Regions from separate parts of the Methylorubrum pseudosasae genome, predicted to be linked through region 2. Evidence: predicted binding sites of a transcription regulator. Region 2 holds the regulator's gene; the other holds the start of a gene.
The links. Region 2 encodes PhoB, which activates phosphate uptake and scavenging genes when phosphate is short. Its sites were predicted from a motif close to TGTCATNNANCTGTCAT; they were not measured.

Region 1 (7,884 bases), 3.3 Mb from region 2:
CGGGAAGCGGGTCAGCTCTCAATTTTTTCTTTTGTAGTGCTTCAGTTTGCTTGCCCGTCAGTGACTTAGAGCCGTATCCAGCCTGATTGCATCAGGCCGGCGCCGCTCGGTCTTTGTTTTGACGCGCATTCTTTCGACGAACCGGTGACCACTTCGTCGGAATGCGCTCGAGCGGGCTTCTCACCTGCGAATCGTCCGGTGCGGGGACGGAGCATAGCAACGCTCGTCCGATCCGCCTCCTCATCCTGAGGTGCCGTAGCGGAGCGGAGGCCTCGAAGGATCCTCCAGCCGGCCGCGCGATCTCTGGACGATCCTTCGAGGCCGCTTCGCGGCACCTCAGGATGAGGAAGAGGGTGGGACGACAGCCATCCGCTCCCCGCCTTTGCGAGGCGGAGCCGCAGCAATGCAAGGCTCGCCCCGTCCGGAACAGTCGCGCTCGGGAATGGCTTCGCGTCCGCTCGCGCCGACGGCGGGCGGCGCGAAGGTCTCAGTTCACCTTGGACTTCACGGTCTCGTAGATCCGCTCGTTGAGCGCGCCCGCCTCGGCCAGCAGGCCTTCCAGCTCCTTCAGCCGCTCCTCGGCGAAGGCGCGGTCGTCGAGGCCCTTGGCGTTGACGTAGACGTTGAGGGCCGCCGAGCGCAGGCCGGCATAGGCCGAGAGCACGGCGACGCCGGCATCCGAAATGACGTTGAGATTGCCCTTCTCGGCGACGATCTCAGCCAGATCGATCACCTCGCGGCAGACGCGGCAGCAGGCGAGCGGCACGTCGGTCGCGGTCTTGAGCGCCTCTTGAATCTTGGCGGCGCGGGCGGCCTTCTCTTCGTCGGTGTTCTTCGGCAGCCCGTAGGCGCCCATCACAGCGTCGAAAGCCTCGACGTCGTCGGCGATCATGCCGGTGAGCGTGCGGCGCAGGCCTTCCGACTTCTCCAGCACCTGCTTGAGGTCAGCCTCGACCTCGACATACTTCTTCTTGCCGATGGTGAGGTTGCACACCATCGAGACCAGCGCCGCGCCCATGGCGCCGGAGATCGCGGCGGCACCACCGCCGCCGGGGGTCGGGGCCGAGCTCGCCAGGCCGTCGAGGAATGTTTCGATCGTCTCGTTGCCGGCCATGGGTCCCTCCCCTGTCAGTTCTTGTTGATTCGCTGGGGCGGCGCCGAAGGCCGGCGCCGCCCATTGAGCTGTGACCCTTTGGGCCGTGAGCCGTCAGGCCATTTCCTTGGCCAGCTTGTAGATCTCCTCGGCATCGAAGACGCCTTCGCTCGACTCGAACAGCTTGGCGATGCAGGCGCGGTGCAGCTTGAGCTTCAAGCCGCCGATGCCCAGCGCACCGAAGGCGCGCTTTCCGCCGTATTCCTTGCCTTTGTCGGTCGCATCGATCCCGCCGATGCCGAGCGGCGGCTGGGCGTTGTAGTCGGCCACGATCTCGATCGAACTCTCGTTCTGCCAGGCTGCCTGCGGCAGCAGTTCAAGGCCGATCGCACCGGCGGTGAAGACGAAATGGGCGCCCTTCACGGCCTCGGCGCGCGAAGCGTCGTCCGCGGTCTCGGCCGCGGTGACGTTCACCTTGAAGCGCTTGTTCACGGAATCGGCCGCGGCCTGCGCCTTGTCGAGCTTGCGCCCGCACAGCACGACCTCGGCGCCCTCGCCGGCGAGCAGCGCCGCCGAGCGCATGCCGACCGGGCCGGTGCCCGCGAGCACGACGGCCTTCTTGCCCTTGACCGAGCCGCCCGCCGCCTTGACGACGAGCGCCACGCCCGCCGCGGCGGTCGTGTTGGAGCCGTTCGAATCCAGCATGCAGGACACGCGGAACGGGCCGAAGAAGCGCTTCTTCACCGCCTCGAACACCCGCTCGCCGGCCGCCATGTCGCCGCCGCCGACGAAGATCGCCGTCGACTGCTTCTCCTTGCCGCCGCGGGTGTAGATCGTGCCGTCGACATAGGCGCCGACGTTGTCGGGCGTGACGTTGCCGTAGCCGGTGATGTGGTCGGCACCGCCGTCGTAGCCGACGACGACGTCGAAGACGCTCGGCGTGGCATCGGTGTCGAACTGGAAGAGCAGCTTCTTGGACATGATTCCTCTGGCCGGTTGTTCATGGACCGCGGTGATGGATCACGCGGTGCGTCTGCATGGAGGATGCGTCCGGGGCCGTCCGGTCCCGGTCGCCCTCGAGAGTCTTTTCGTAACGCGGCCCCATTCCGAGGCCGGTGCGTTTCTTACGCCTCGACGACGTTCTGCGGCTTGCCCGCGACGAAGGCTTCGACGTTGTCCACGAGCTGGTCGGCGAGGATCTGCATCGCCTCCTTGCTCGCCCAGGCCACGTGCGGGGTGACGATCAGGTTCGGCAGGTCGGCGTCGCAGAGGATGTTGCCGTCCTTCGGGGGCTCCTGGGCCACGACGTCGAAGCCGGCGCCGCCGATGGTGCCGTCCTTGAGCGCCTGGAGCAGGGCCGCCTCGTCCACCAGTCCGCCGCGGGCGGTGTTGATGAGGATCGCGGAGCGCTTCATCTTCTTGAGCTGCTCGGCCCCGATCATGTTCTTGGTGTCAGGCGTCAGCGGCACGTGCAGCGTGATGACGTCGGATTGGGTCAGGATCGTCTCGAGATCCACGAGCCCGTCCTGCGGGAACACGTCGAAGGCGAGCACCTTCATGCCGAGGGCCTCGGCCCGCTTGGCGATCGACTTGCCGAGCGCGCCGTAGCCGATGATGCCGAGCGTCGAGCCGGCGATGTCGTAGATCGGGTAATCGAAGTAGCAGAACTGCTTCGACTTGTTCCAATCGCCCCGGCGCACCGAGTTGGCGTAAGGCACGATCGCCCGGCGCAGCGCGAACATCAGGCCGACCACGTGCTCGGGCACGGTGTTGAAGGCGTAGTTGCGGATGTTGACGACCGTGATGCCCTGTGCCTTGGCCGCAGCCTTGTCGACGACGTCCGTGCCCGTGGCAGCCACCGCGATCAGCTTCAAATCGGGAAGCTGCTTCAGCGTGTCGGCGCGCATCGGCACCTTGTTGATCATCGCGATCTCGGCGCCCTGAAGGCGCTCGACGATCTCCTCCGGCGTCCAGGTCGACTCGTATTCCTTGTACTCGTGCGGGAAGTTGAATTCGCGCACGGTCGCGTCGAGCGACTCGCGATCGAGGAAGACGACTTTCTTTGTCATTCTGGACCCCTTCCGGATCGACCGGCGGGCAATCGTGTTGCTCACAAAACCCCTGCCGCCCCGTCGTCGCCGGAGCGAGAACGGTCGGTGACCGGGAGTTTCATGAGGCACCGACGCCGGCCCCGTTTCCTCACCTGTCTCGAAGCGTCTCCCGCGGAACGCCGGCAAGCCGGACGCTCCACGGGGCGCCTTTCTCATGTAGCGGAAGCGGCGCCGTTGGAACCGGCGTCGCCCCCAAAAATCAGGCCAAATTATCAGGCCCTAAGATCAGGCCTTGGCGAGCGGGTTCTCGCGCAGGTAGCTGGAGGCGGCGGCAACACCCGAACCGGGGGTCACCTTCACGCCGTTGTCGATGAGCGACATCTCGGCACCGGCGATGGCGCCGAGCAGCGAGAGTTCGTTCAGGTCGCCGACGTGACCGATGCGGAACACCTTGCCCGCGACCTGGGACAGGCCGGCGCCGAGCGCGAGGTTGTAGCGCACATAGGCGTGCTTGATGATCTTGGCCGCGTCCACACCCTCGGGCGCCAGGATGGCGGTGACGGTGTCGGAGTTCCACTCCGGCGACTTGGCGCAGGTCTTCAGGCCCCAGGCCGCGACGGCCTGACGGGTCGCCTCACCGAGCACGGCGTGGCGGTGGTAGACGTTCTCCAGGCCTTCCTCGAACAGGCAGGCGAGCGCCTCGCGCAGGCCGTAGAGCAGCGGCAGCGGCGGGGTGTAGGGGAAGTAGCCGGTCGGGTTCTGCTTCTTCTGGTCTTCCCAGTCGAAGTAGACGCGGGCGAGCCGGTCGTTGCGGCCGGACTGGCCCTCGGCGGCCTTGAGCGCCTTCTGGCTGACGCAGATCACGCCGAGGCCGGCGGGCAGCATCAGGCCCTTCTGGGAGCCGGCGATGGCGCAGTCGACCTTCCACTCGTCGGCCTTGAACGGCAGCGAGCCGATGGAGGACACGCCGTCGACGAACAGCAGGGCCGGGTGGCCGGCGGCGTCGATCGCCTTGCGCACGGCGCCGATGTTGGAGGTCACGCCGGTCGCGGTCTCGTTATGGACCACCATGACGGCCTTGATCTCATGGTTCTTGTCGGCGCGCAGGGCCTCCTCGATCTTCTCGGGCTTGGCGCCGGTGCCCCACTCCTCCTCCTGGACGACGACGTCCAGGCCGAGGCGCTGGGCCATGTCGATCCAGAGATGGCTGAACTGGCCGAAGCGGGCGGCCAGCACCTTGTCGCCGCGGGCGAGCGTGTTGGACAGCGCCGATTCCCAGATGCCCGTGCCGGAGGCCGGGAACAGGAAGATCGTGCCTTCGGTCGAGCCGAACACCTTCTTGGTGTCCTCGAACAGCGGCTTCGTCAGCGACGGGAAATCGACCGAGCGGTGATCCTCGGACTGCACCATCATGGCGCGCATCACCCGGTCCGGGATGTTGGTCGGGCCGGGAACGAACAGGTGGTTGCGTCCCGGACGTCTCGTTGCCGCCATGAGAATTTCCTCCAATTAAGTCGTTCTGGGCAGAGCGGCCCTTCGCGGCCGCGATCCCGCCCGATCCTGATGGCGAGCGCAAGCCCGCCGCGAAACGTCGTTCAGTCCCACCGCCGGTCCCACCGCAAAGCCGCGCGCAACAGGCCTTCCGCCGACCGGGACCGTACCTCTGCGATGTCGGATCGTTGACCGTCCCGGAGCGGCGAAGCGGCCGTCGTGCCGCCCGCGTCGCGGCGCGTGCAGCCGCGCCGGTCGCCTCCAAAGGACCGAACCCTCGATGCGTCAGCCCGGCGCCGCATTCAAGCGCGCTCCTGCTGCGTGTCCAGCGCTCCCATCCATCGCGGCCATTCCCACACCTCTGCCGGGTGCTGCTGCGCATGCCGGGGCACGCGCGGCGGATGACCTTGGCTGCCGTTATGCCTCCCCCGCCGGGGAATGGAAAACGGAAAAAACTGAACTGAAAAACAAAAAGATTTTCGTATGCACCGGCCGCGGGCAGGGTCTGCGGCGAGCCGTGGGCGGGCGCGGTGCCGGAAACCGGGGAGACCGCCCGCAACGCCGAAGCGGGGCAGAACGATGCACCCCGCCGTCATCAAACTGAGATCGGAATGGGATTTGGCTCTTCCCCGTCGCGGTGCGGTTGTGAAGAGCCGAGGGCGCCAGTGTCACAGGATCCGGAGTCGACCATCCGCGTTCGGACGCTCTTCCTGTCCGATCTGCATCTTGGCACCAAGGGCTGCCAAGCGGCCCTGTTGCTCGACTTCCTGCGCGACGTCGATGCCGACACGATCTACCTCGTGGGCGACATCGTCGACGGCTGGCAGCTCCGCTCGGGCTGGTACTGGCCGCAAGCACATAACGACGTGGTGCAGAAGCTGCTGCGCAAGGTGCGCAAAGGGGCGCATGTCGTCTACGTGCCCGGCAACCACGACGAGTTCCTGCGCGACTATATCGGCATGACCTTCGGCGGCATCGAGATCGCCGACAGCCGGATCCACGTCGCGGCCGACGGCAAGCGCTACCTCGTCATCCACGGCGACCAGTTCGACATGGTGGTGCGCCACTCCAAGTGGCTCGCGCATCTGGGCGACTGGGCCTACACCACGGCGCTCGCGGTCAACACCGTGGTCAACCGGATACGCCGCCGCCTCGGCCTCGCCTACTGGTCGCTCTCGGCCTGGGCGAAGCTCAAGGTGAAGAACGCGGTCAACTTCATCGGGCAGTTCGAGACCTTCCTCGCCACGGAAGCCCGGCGCCAGGGCGCGGACGGGGTGATCTGCGGCCACATCCATCATGCGGCCCACCGCGAGGTCGAGGGGCTGATCTACCTCAACACCGGCGATTGGGTGGAATCCTGCACCGGCATCGTCGAGCATTACGACGGCCGCATGGAGGTGCTGCACTACCCGACCCTGCTGCGCGAGCGCCGCGGGGCCGAGACCTTCGAGCCTGAGATCCGCCGCGCCGTCGCCTAGAGCCCCGCCCCTCACGGACAGACGAGACCCGCATGAGGCTGCTGCTCGCCACCGATGCGTGGCACCCGCAGGTCAACGGTGTGGTGCGCTCGGTCGAGCGCATGGCCGAGGCCGCCGCCGGCCTCGGCGTCGAGCCGCTGATGCTGACGCCGGCCGACTTCCCCTCCCTGCCGATGCCGGGCTACCGCGAGATCCGGCTCTCGCTGGTCACCCGCGGCCGGGTGCTGTCGCGCTGGGAGCGGCTCGCACCGACCCATGTGCACATCGCCACGGAAGGCCCGATCGGCCACGCGGTGCGCGCCGCCTGCCTGTCGCGGGGGCAGGCCTTCACCACGAGCTACCACACCCGCTTTCCCGAATATCTCGCCGCCCGCGCGCCGGTGCCGGAGGCCTGGAGCTATGCGTGGCTGCGCCGCTTCCACGCCGCAGCGAGCGGCACCATGGTCAGCACGCCCTCCCTCGAACGGGAGCTGGCGGGGCGCGGCTTCACCCACCTGATGCGCTGGACCCGCGGCGTCGACACCGACCTCTTCCGCCCCCGTGACGGCGACGACGGGGCGAACCCGTTTTCCGATCTGCCCCGGCCGATCTTCCTCTCGGTCGGCCGGCTCGCGGTCGAGAAGAACCTTGCCGCCTTTCTCAGCCTCGACCTGCCGGGCTCCAAGGTCGTGGTCGGCGACGGGCCGGACCGGGCGCGGCTCCAGGCGCTGGCGCCGGACGCGCACTTCCTCGGGGCGCTGACCGGCGAGGCGCTGGCGCGGGTTTACGCGCGTGCCGACGCCTTCGTGTTCCCGAGCCTGACCGACACATTCGGCATCGTGCTGCTCGAAGCGCTCGCCTCGGGCCTGCCGGTTGCGGCCTATCCCGTGACCGGCCCCCTCGACGTGATCGGCGGCACCGGCGCGGGCGCCCTCGATGCGGATCTGCGCGCGGCCGCACTCGCCGCGCTCGCGATCCCGCGGGAGCGCTGCCGGGCGGAGGCGATGCGCTACACCTGGGCCGAGAGCGCGCGCCAGTTCTACGACAACATCGCGACGGCCCACGCGCTCGGATCGATTCAGCGCTCCGCCCGCCAACCGAACAGCGCCCCGCTGCCGCGCCCCGGCTGAGCGAGGCCGGCATTCCCGCGGGATCGATCGGATGCCGCCGGATTCATGGCCGGGGCGCCCCTTGTCCGCGGGGTTTTGGCCCGCCCCGGGATGACGGGGGAGCGCAGGGATGCCAGGGTCCGCGCCATGGCCCCTCGACCGAAATCCGTCAAAGCCCCGCGCCCGTTCGATCCTGCGCTTGCCGCCACCTATCCGGCGGTGATCGGCTGCGACGAGGTCGGGCGCGGTGCCCTGTGCGGTCCGGTGATGGTGGCGGCCGTGTGGTTCGACCCCATCGCCTTCCCGCCGGAAATTCTGGCCCGGCTCGACGACAGCAAGCGCCTCGACCGTGCCGCGCGCGAGGCGCTGACCCCGCTGATCCGGGCGCATGCGCGGATTTCGCTCGCGGCGGGCTCGCGGGCGCTGGTGGACCGGGTGAACGTGCGCGGGGCGACCCTCAACGCCATGCGCCGGGCGGTCCTGGGCCTCGGCCTCGACGCAACCGTACTGGTGGACGGGCGCGATCCGATTCCCGGCCTGACGCAGGGTTGCCGCGCGGTGATCGGCGGCGACCGCCTCGTGCCGCAGATCGCCGCCGCCTCCATTGTCGCCAAGACGTTTCGCGATGAGATCATGCGTCGGCTCGCCCCGCGCCACCCGGCCTATGCCTGGGAGCGCAACGC
Region 2 (7,884 bases):
CCGTCGCCGGAGACGGCCCCGTCGGCCCGGCCGTCGGCGAAGCGCAGCAGCGGTCGGGCGGTGTCCGGCCCGGTCGTGTCGCCGATATGCATCTCGTAGCCGGAGAACGGCGCGCCATCGCCAAGCGTCGTGCCGGTGGTGGCGACGAGGCGCTTCTCGCCCGTCATCACCGTCGCGACGTCGAGGAGGCCGAGACCCGGCCGGTCACGCGGCGCGCCTTCGATCCCCTGCGGATCGGCGATGGAGCGCCCGAGCATCTGGTAGCCGCCGCACAGCCCGAGCACGCGACGGCCGCGGCGCAGATGGGCGCGGATATCGATGTCCCATCCTTCCGCGCGCAGACATTCGAGGTCGTCGATCGTGGTCTTCGAACCCGGCAGGATGATGAGATCGGCTTCCGCCGGGACGGCCTCACCGGGCGGCACGAAGGTCACCGCGACGCCGGGCTCCTGCCGCAGCGGGTCGAGGTCGTCGAAATTGGCGATGTGCGGAAAGCGCAGCACCGCGATCAGCGGCACGGCGCCGTCACGGCGCGCTTGCGGGGCATCGAGCGCCACCGCGTCCTCCGGCGGCAGGCGGACGGCATCGGGAAAGAACGGCACGAGGCCGAACGGCGACCAGCCGGTGCGCGCGGCGATCAGAGTCATGCCGTCGGCAAACAGCGTCGGGTCGCCGCGAAAGCGGTTGACGATGAAGCCGCGGATCATCGCCGCATCGTCGGGCTCCAGCACCGCCTGCGTGCCGACGAGGCTGGCGATGACGCCGCCCCGGTCGATGTCGCCGACGAGCACCACCGGCGTTCCCGTCGCCCGGGCAAAGCCCATATTGGCGATGTCGCCCTGCCGCAGGTTCACCTCGGCCGGCGAGCCCGCGCCCTCCACGAGCACGATGTCCGCCTCGCCGCGCAGCCGCTCGAAGCTGTCGAGCACGGAGGCCATCAGGCGCGGCTTCCAGGCCTGGTACTCCCGCGCCCGCGCCGTGCCGATCATCCGCCCCTGCACCACCACCTGTGCGCCGACTTCGCTCTGCGGCTTCAGGAGCACCGGGTTCATGTGAACCGAGGGCGCGACCCGCGCGGCGCGGGCCTGGAGCGCCTGGGCCCGGCCGATCTCCCCACCATCGGCGGTGACGGCGGCGTTGTTCGACATGTTCTGCGGCTTGAACGGACGCACCGTCAGGCCACGCCGGGTGAAGGCACGGGCGAGGCCGGCCACCAGCAGCGACTTGCCGACATCGGACCCGGTCCCCTGGATCATCAGGGCGCGGGTCATCGGCGGTTCTTTGGTCGAGGCGCGGGCATCACGCTGCCATGGCATCGGGGCCGGGCGGCGTCGAGCCGATTTACGGCGCTCTGCGCTCGCTGCGCCGTGCCATCAGCCAGGAAAGCGCGCCCGCGGCATCGGGAATGGCGGGCACATCCGGCAGGGCAGGGCGGTCGACGATCACCACGGGAAGCCCGAGCCGACGTGCGGCCTCGATCTTCGGATAGGTCGCCGCGCCGCCGGAATTCTTCGTCACCAGCACCTCGATTCGCGCCTCGCGCATGAAGCGGATCTCGTCCGCGAGCGTGAAGGGGCCGCGGGCGCTGACGGTGACGAGGTTGGGCACCGGTAACGCATCGCCGACCGGCTCGATCGTGCGCACGACGTAAGCGTGCTGCGGCGCGCGGGCGAAGGCAGCCAGTTCCTGTCGGCCGATGGTGAGGAACACCGTTCTCGGTGCGGCGCCGAGCGCGTCGAGGCAGGCCGGCACGTTCGCCGCCGCGATCCAGTCGTCGCCGGGCTCGCGCTCCCAGGCCGGGCGGCGCACCGCGAGCAGCGGCACCGCCACAGCCCTGCTGGCCTCCGCCGCATTGGCCGAAATCCGCGCGGCGAAGGGGTGGGTCGCGTCGATCACCGCCTCGATGCCGTTCTCCGAAAGCCACCGCGCCAGCCCCTCCGCACCGCCGAACCCGCCGATGCGGGTCGGCACCGGCTCGGGCCGCGGCGCGGCGGTGCGACCGGCCATCGACAGCGTCACCGCGACATCCGGCTCGCGCGCCAGAAGGGCGACGAGCGCGCTGGCCTCGGTGGTCCCGCCGAGGACAAGGATGCGCAGGGGAGCGGCATCGGGATTCGACGTGGGATGGCGCGCAGGAGAACCCTGGTCGGCGGCTCCGGACATTCGTACAACCTGTCTCGCCCGCATCAGCCCGGCAAAGGCCGGGCGAGGTTTTCGACGTGAGACCCTTCTGCCGCGATTGCCTGACGATGCAAGCCGAGGGCGCTCTGCGCTGCCGCGGATGCGGCTCGCCGCGCCTGCTCTCGCACGCGGCCCGCGACGCCTTGAGCATCGCCCACGTCGATTGCGACGCCTTCTACGCAGCGATCGAGAAGCGCGACGACCCGGCCTTGCGCGACAAGCCGCTCATCATCGGCGGGGGCAAGCGCGGCGTCGTCTCCACCGCGTGCTATCTCGCCCGGATCTCCGGGGTGCGCTCGGCGATGCCGATGTTCGAGGCGTTGAAGCGCTGCCCCGACGCCACCGTGCTGCGGCCGGATATGGAGAAATACGCCCGCGTCGGGCGCGAGGTGCGGGCGATGATGCTGGCGTTGACGCCTTTGGTTGAGCCGGTCTCCATCGACGAGGCGTTCCTCGACCTCTCCGGCACCGAGCGCCTGCACGGGACGAGCCCGGCGCTCACGCTCGCCCGCTTCGCCGCACGGGTCGAGGCGGAGGTCGGCATCACGGTGTCGGTGGGACTGTCGGACAACAAGTTCCTGGCCAAGATCGCCTCGGACCTCGACAAGCCGCGCGGCTTCTCGATCATCGCGGGCGCGGACGCCGCGACCTTCCTCGCCGACAAGCCGGTCGGCATCCTGCCCGGTATCGGCGAAAGTGCACGAAACCGCCTCGCCTCCCTCAACATCCACCGCGTCGGCGACATTGCGCGGGTCGATCCGACGCGTCTCCAGGCATCCCTCGGGCGCGATGCGCTGCGTCTCATCGATCTCGCCGCCGGCCGGGACCGGCGGCCGGTGCGCCCGACCCGGGAGGCCAAGAGCGTCTCGTCCGAGACGACCTTCTCGGCCGATCTCACCCGGTTCGAGGATCTGCGGCCGATCCTGTGGCAGCTCTGCGAAAAGGTGTCGGCACGGCTTAAGCGGGCGGAACTCGCCGCCGGCAGCGTCACGCTGAAGCTGAAGGATGCCCGCTTCCGGCTGCGGACCCGCACCCGCGGCGGCCTGAAACCCACCCAACTCGCCGACCGGCTCTTCCGCGAGGGCGAGCCGATGCTGCGGGCGGCCTGCGACGGCACGGCCTTCCGGCTGATCGGCATCGGCGGCGGCGATCTCTGCGGCGCGATCCATGCCGACCGCGGCGATCTCGCCGATCAGGGTATCGAGCGCGTCGCCCGCCGCGAGGCGGCGCTCGACCGGCTGCGGGAAAAGTTCGGCAGCGCCGCGATTCAGCGCGGGCTCGTCTTCACCGGCGAGCCGGAGCGGCGGCGCACCTGACGCGCGGCGACTACTTCTTGCAGGTGGGATCGGCCTTCGGGTCGGCTTTGGCGAGGTCGAGCCGCGTCAGATTCCCGTCGATGGCGAAATCACCGTAATCGAGGTGCAGCCGCCCGCTGACGCCGTCCTCGTAGAGGTCGAAGGTGAGGGTGTAGATCGGCGTGCGCTCACCCGCTCCGGCGGTGAAGTAGCTCAGCGTCACCGGCCACCGGCGCATGCCGCCGTGGTCGCCCTCGCGCAGCGGCTTGTCGCGCTCGGTGTCGGCGGCGGGCGCAGCGTTCGGGCGGCCGATGATGGCCAGCGTGTCGTAGACCTTGCGCCCGTCATCCGAGCCGTCGAACACCTTGGCCGAGACTGTCGTCTCACCCGTCTTGGCCGCCTCGATCAGGCGGATCATGTGGTGGATCGGAAACAGGACCGCGCCCTCGGCCTGAAACTGGTCGCGCTTGGGCTCCTTGAGCTTCACCTTGAGCGCGTCGGCCGCCTCCGCTGTCCCGTCGACGGCCGGAGAGGGCGCGTTGTTGAGAACGGTCGTGGTGCGGAAGCGGAAGCTCTTGCCGTCGCCGTTCTCGAAGGTGGTGCTGCGCAGATCCGAGGTGCGGTCGCCGGACTCGCCGGAATTGAGCATCGTCACCTGACGCGTCTGCATGGTGTAGCCGCGGCAGGCGTCGCCCGAGAAATCGATGACGATGCGCCCGCGCACGCCCTCGACCGCCCGCGTCCCTTCGGAGCGCGCCAGCGACAGATCGTAGACCGCGCGGTGGTTGGCCAGCCGGATCGCGGCCTCGTTCGGAACCGGTGCGGCCGGCCCCGCGGCCATCGCGCTTCCCGGCATCGCGGCAAGGAGGAAAAGGGCCGGCGCGAGGCGCAGTCGCATGCGATCTCCCAAAGTCCGCTTGAAGTGGGTTGTCCACAGGCGGCAGGCCGGCGGACGACGTCCGTCACATAGTCATCCCGTCCGTCCGGACAATCTTTTTCGATCGCGCTCCCGACGCGACCGCGGACATCTCGGCGATACCAGCAGCCGCCCGGCACCCCGGCCAGCCGACCCTCACCCGATCCGGACGCTCGGAAAAGATCAAGTTTACGCAACGCGTTAACGGATGGCGGAGGATTCGCTTGCTCCGCTGCGGAAACCGATCCGTCTCACCGTCCGACGGGTCCGATTGCCGGGGGAAACCGGACCGTGAGACGCGCGGACCCTTGCTCCGCGGCCGAGCTGTCCTGTAGTCTCCACAGCGTCGCCAACGGCATCTTTGGCGTCTGTTAACCGACATGTGCAGGGCCGGATCTCGGGCCCTGGCCATGCCTGCTGTCGCCATGCGCGCCAGCCGCGCTGCCGGCCGGTCTCACGTTCAAGGATGTTTCGACGTGGAGGGGACAATGACGGAAGCGGTCCCGAGCTGGACGGATGAGCGCGTCGAGCTGCTTCGTCGCCTGTGGGACGACGGCCTGAGCGCCAGCCAGATCGCCCTGCAGATCGGTGGCGTCTCGCGCAATGCCGTCATCGGCAAGGTGCATCGCCTCGGGCTCTCCGGCCGCGTCAAGTCGATGGGTGCGGCGTCGCAGGGACGTCGCCGGGAGGGCTTGGCCGCCGAGGTCGAGATGGAGGTCGTGGTCGTCGAGGAGCCGACGCTGCCGGAGCCGCCCGCGATCGTCGCGCACAGACCCGCACCGGACTTCCCGCTGCCGCAGAAGCCTGCCCCGGAGCCGGTGGCCCTCGCGGTTTCCGAGCGGGTCACCATCATGGATCTGCGCGAATCGATGTGCCGCTGGCCGATGGGCGACCCGACCTCGCCGGACTTCCGCTTCTGCGGCGGCCGCGCGATCACGGGCCTTCCGTACTGCACCCAGCACGCGCAGATCGCCTATCAGCCGGCCGCCGAGCGCAAGCGCGACCGCCGCGTCGCCGGTTTCCGCTAAAGGCTCCAAGAGAAGACAGCTGGGCACGCCCGCGACGACGGGCGATTGCCGACGTGCACCGAGTGGGGACGGGCTTTGCCCGACCCGCAGGACCGCCCCCTAGACCAAATCCCATTGATTCCTTCGAGCCAAATCCGGTCGATCCGTTCGGATTGCGGATTTGGACTTGGCTCAAGCGCCGCGCGGGCTGAGCGAGACAGTTCCCCCTTCGATCAGGCGGAGACCGTATCACTCCGCTCCGGCGAACATCTCGTCGAACGAGTAGCCGGAGCCGCGCACGGTGCGGATCGGGTCGCTCTGGCGCGGGCGGTTGATCGCCTTGCGCAGGCGGCCGACATGAACATCGACCGTGCGCTCATCGATGTAGACGTCGTGGCCCCACACGCCGTCGAGCAACTGCTCCCGCGAGAAGACCCGGCCGGGGCTCTGCATCAGGTATTCGAGCAGCTTGAATTCGGTCGGCCCGAGATGGATCTCGCGGCCCTGCCGGCGGATGCGGTGGCTGACGCGGTCGAGCTCGATATCGCCCGCCACGAGCATGTCGGAGACGTGGGTGGGCTTGGCGCGGCGCAGGAGCGCACGGACCCGGGCGAGCAGCTCCGGCACGGAGAACGGCTTGACGACGTAGTCATCGGCGCCGGTCGAGAGGCCGCGCACACGGTCGGTCTCTTCGCCCCGGGCGGTCAGCATGATGACCGGCAGGCGTTCGGTCTCACGGCGGGCACGGATGCGCCGGCACAGCTCGATCCCCGAGAGCCCCGGCACCATCCAGTCGAGGAGTACGAGGTCGGGCGTGGTCTCGTGCAGGCGAAGGTCGGCCTCGTCGCCGCGAACCGCGACATCGACTTGGAAACCCTCCGCTTCGAGATTGTAGCGCAGCAGGGTCGTCAGCGATTCCTCGTCCTCGACGATCAGGATGTGCGCACTCGTCATCGCCCGTCTTTCCATCCGTCACGCCCGGCCCTCGAGAGAGGAGCCGGAGACGTCTCTTGATCGCCGCGCGCGCCGAAAACCTTCGGTGTCAGGTGCTCGGCGTAATCGTCGCGTAGTTCGAAGCGTCGTTCTTGGGCCGCTCGGCCGTCGGCGTCTCGCCGGTGACGAGGTATTCGATGGTTTCGGCGACGTTGGTGGTGTGATCGCCGATCCGCTCGACGTTCTTGGCGCAGAACAGCAGGTGCGTACAGAACGAGATGTTGCGCGGATCCTCCATCATGTAAGTCAGGAGTTCCCGGAACAGTGAATTGTAGAGCGCGTCGATGGCGCTGTCCCGCTCCCACACCTCGCGGGCGGCGGTCACGTCGCGGCTCGCATAGGCATCGAGCACGTCCTTGAGCTGTTCCTGCACGAGGTCGCTCATGTGCTGGACGCCGAGCACGATCTTCTGCGGCTGGGCCTGATCGCTGATCGCCACGACGCGCTTGGCGATGTTCTTGGCGAGATCGCCGATCCGTTCCAGGTCGCCCGAGACGCGGATGCCGGAGATCGTCTCGCGCAGGTCGATGGCCAGCGGCTGACGGCGTGCGATGAGGAGAACCGAACGCTCCTCGATCTCCCGCTGCAGCAGGTCGAGGCGCTTGTCGGCGACGATCACCGCCTGAGCGAGGGTGGTATCCCGGCGCACCAGCGCGTCGGTGGCATCCGTCATCATCTTCTCGGCCACGCCGCCCATCTCGGCGATGGAGCGGCGCAGGTTCTCGAGGTCGGTGTCGTAGGAGGAGACGATATGGTCGGCCATGTCGCGAATTTCCCGATCAGGCGGTCGGACGAGGGCGCTCTCAAGCTGCGATGGACATGGGTCCGGCGGAAGAGGGCGCGTCTCAACGAGGGCGCAAGGGGGCTGCGACTGTCGTGCAGTCGCGGCCGATCTCAGCCGAAGCGGCCGGTGATGTAGTCCTGGGTCTGCCGTTTGGCCGGGTTCATGAAAATCTTCGTGGTCGCGTCGAACTCGATCAGCTCACCGAGATACATGAACGCCGTGAACTGCGAGATGCGGGCGGCCTGCTGCATGTTGTGCGTCACGATGACGATCGTGAACTCGGTCCGCAACTGCTCGATCAGCTCCTCGATGCGTCCGGTGGAGATCGGGTCGAGGGCCGAGGTCGGCTCGTCGAACAGGATGACCTCGGGGCGCTGTGCCACGGTGCGGGCGATGCACAGGCGCTGCTGCTGGCCGCCGGAGAGGCCGGTGCCGGACTGCTTGAGCTTGTCCTTCACCTCGTCCCACAACGCGGCCTTGCGCAGGGATTCCTCCACGCGCACGTCGAGCTCGGCTTTCGGAAGCTTCTCGTAGAGGCGCAGGCCGAAGGCGACATTGTCGTAGATCGACATCGGGAAGGGCGTCGGCTTCTGGAACACCATGCCGACGCGCGAGCGCAGTTCGTTCAGGTCGATCTTCGGGTCCAGAACGTTCTGCCCATCGAGCAGGATCTCGCCTTCCGCGCGCTGCTCCGGATAGAGGCTGTAG

Region 1: M2437_RS24025 (UDP-2,3-diacylglucosamine diphosphatase) is a predicted target of PhoB. The motif match lies at 5,226-5,242, and genes of this name have one in related genera.

The regions. Positions count from the first base shown of each region.
Region 1 covers NZ_JAQGDU010000002.1:4,875,958-4,883,841, forward strand. Annotated here, with positions in the region: gene fchA (methenyltetrahydrofolate cyclohydrolase) at 488-1,114, opposite strand; gene M2437_RS24010 (NADP-dependent methylenetetrahydromethanopterin/methylenetetrahydrofolate dehydrogenase) at 1,208-2,074, opposite strand; gene M2437_RS24015 (D-2-hydroxyacid dehydrogenase) at 2,218-3,162, opposite strand; gene M2437_RS24020 (aminotransferase class V-fold PLP-dependent enzyme) at 3,430-4,638, opposite strand; gene M2437_RS24025 (UDP-2,3-diacylglucosamine diphosphatase) at 5,301-6,113, shown strand; gene M2437_RS24030 (glycosyltransferase family 4 protein) at 6,146-7,222, shown strand; gene rnhB (ribonuclease HII) at 7,349-7,884, shown strand, end outside.
Region 2 covers NZ_JAQGDU010000002.1:1,604,429-1,612,312, forward strand. Annotated here, with positions in the region: gene M2437_RS08475 (cobyric acid synthase) at 1-1,271, opposite strand, end outside; gene M2437_RS08480 (cobalt-precorrin-6A reductase) at 1,342-2,163, opposite strand; gene M2437_RS08485 (DNA polymerase IV) at 2,220-3,497, shown strand; gene M2437_RS08490 (cell envelope integrity EipB family protein) at 3,508-4,374, opposite strand; gene M2437_RS08495 (GcrA family cell cycle regulator) at 4,881-5,420, shown strand; gene phoB (phosphate regulon transcriptional regulator PhoB) at 5,649-6,353, opposite strand; gene phoU (phosphate signaling complex protein PhoU) at 6,442-7,155, opposite strand; gene pstB (phosphate ABC transporter ATP-binding protein PstB) at 7,287-7,884, opposite strand, start outside.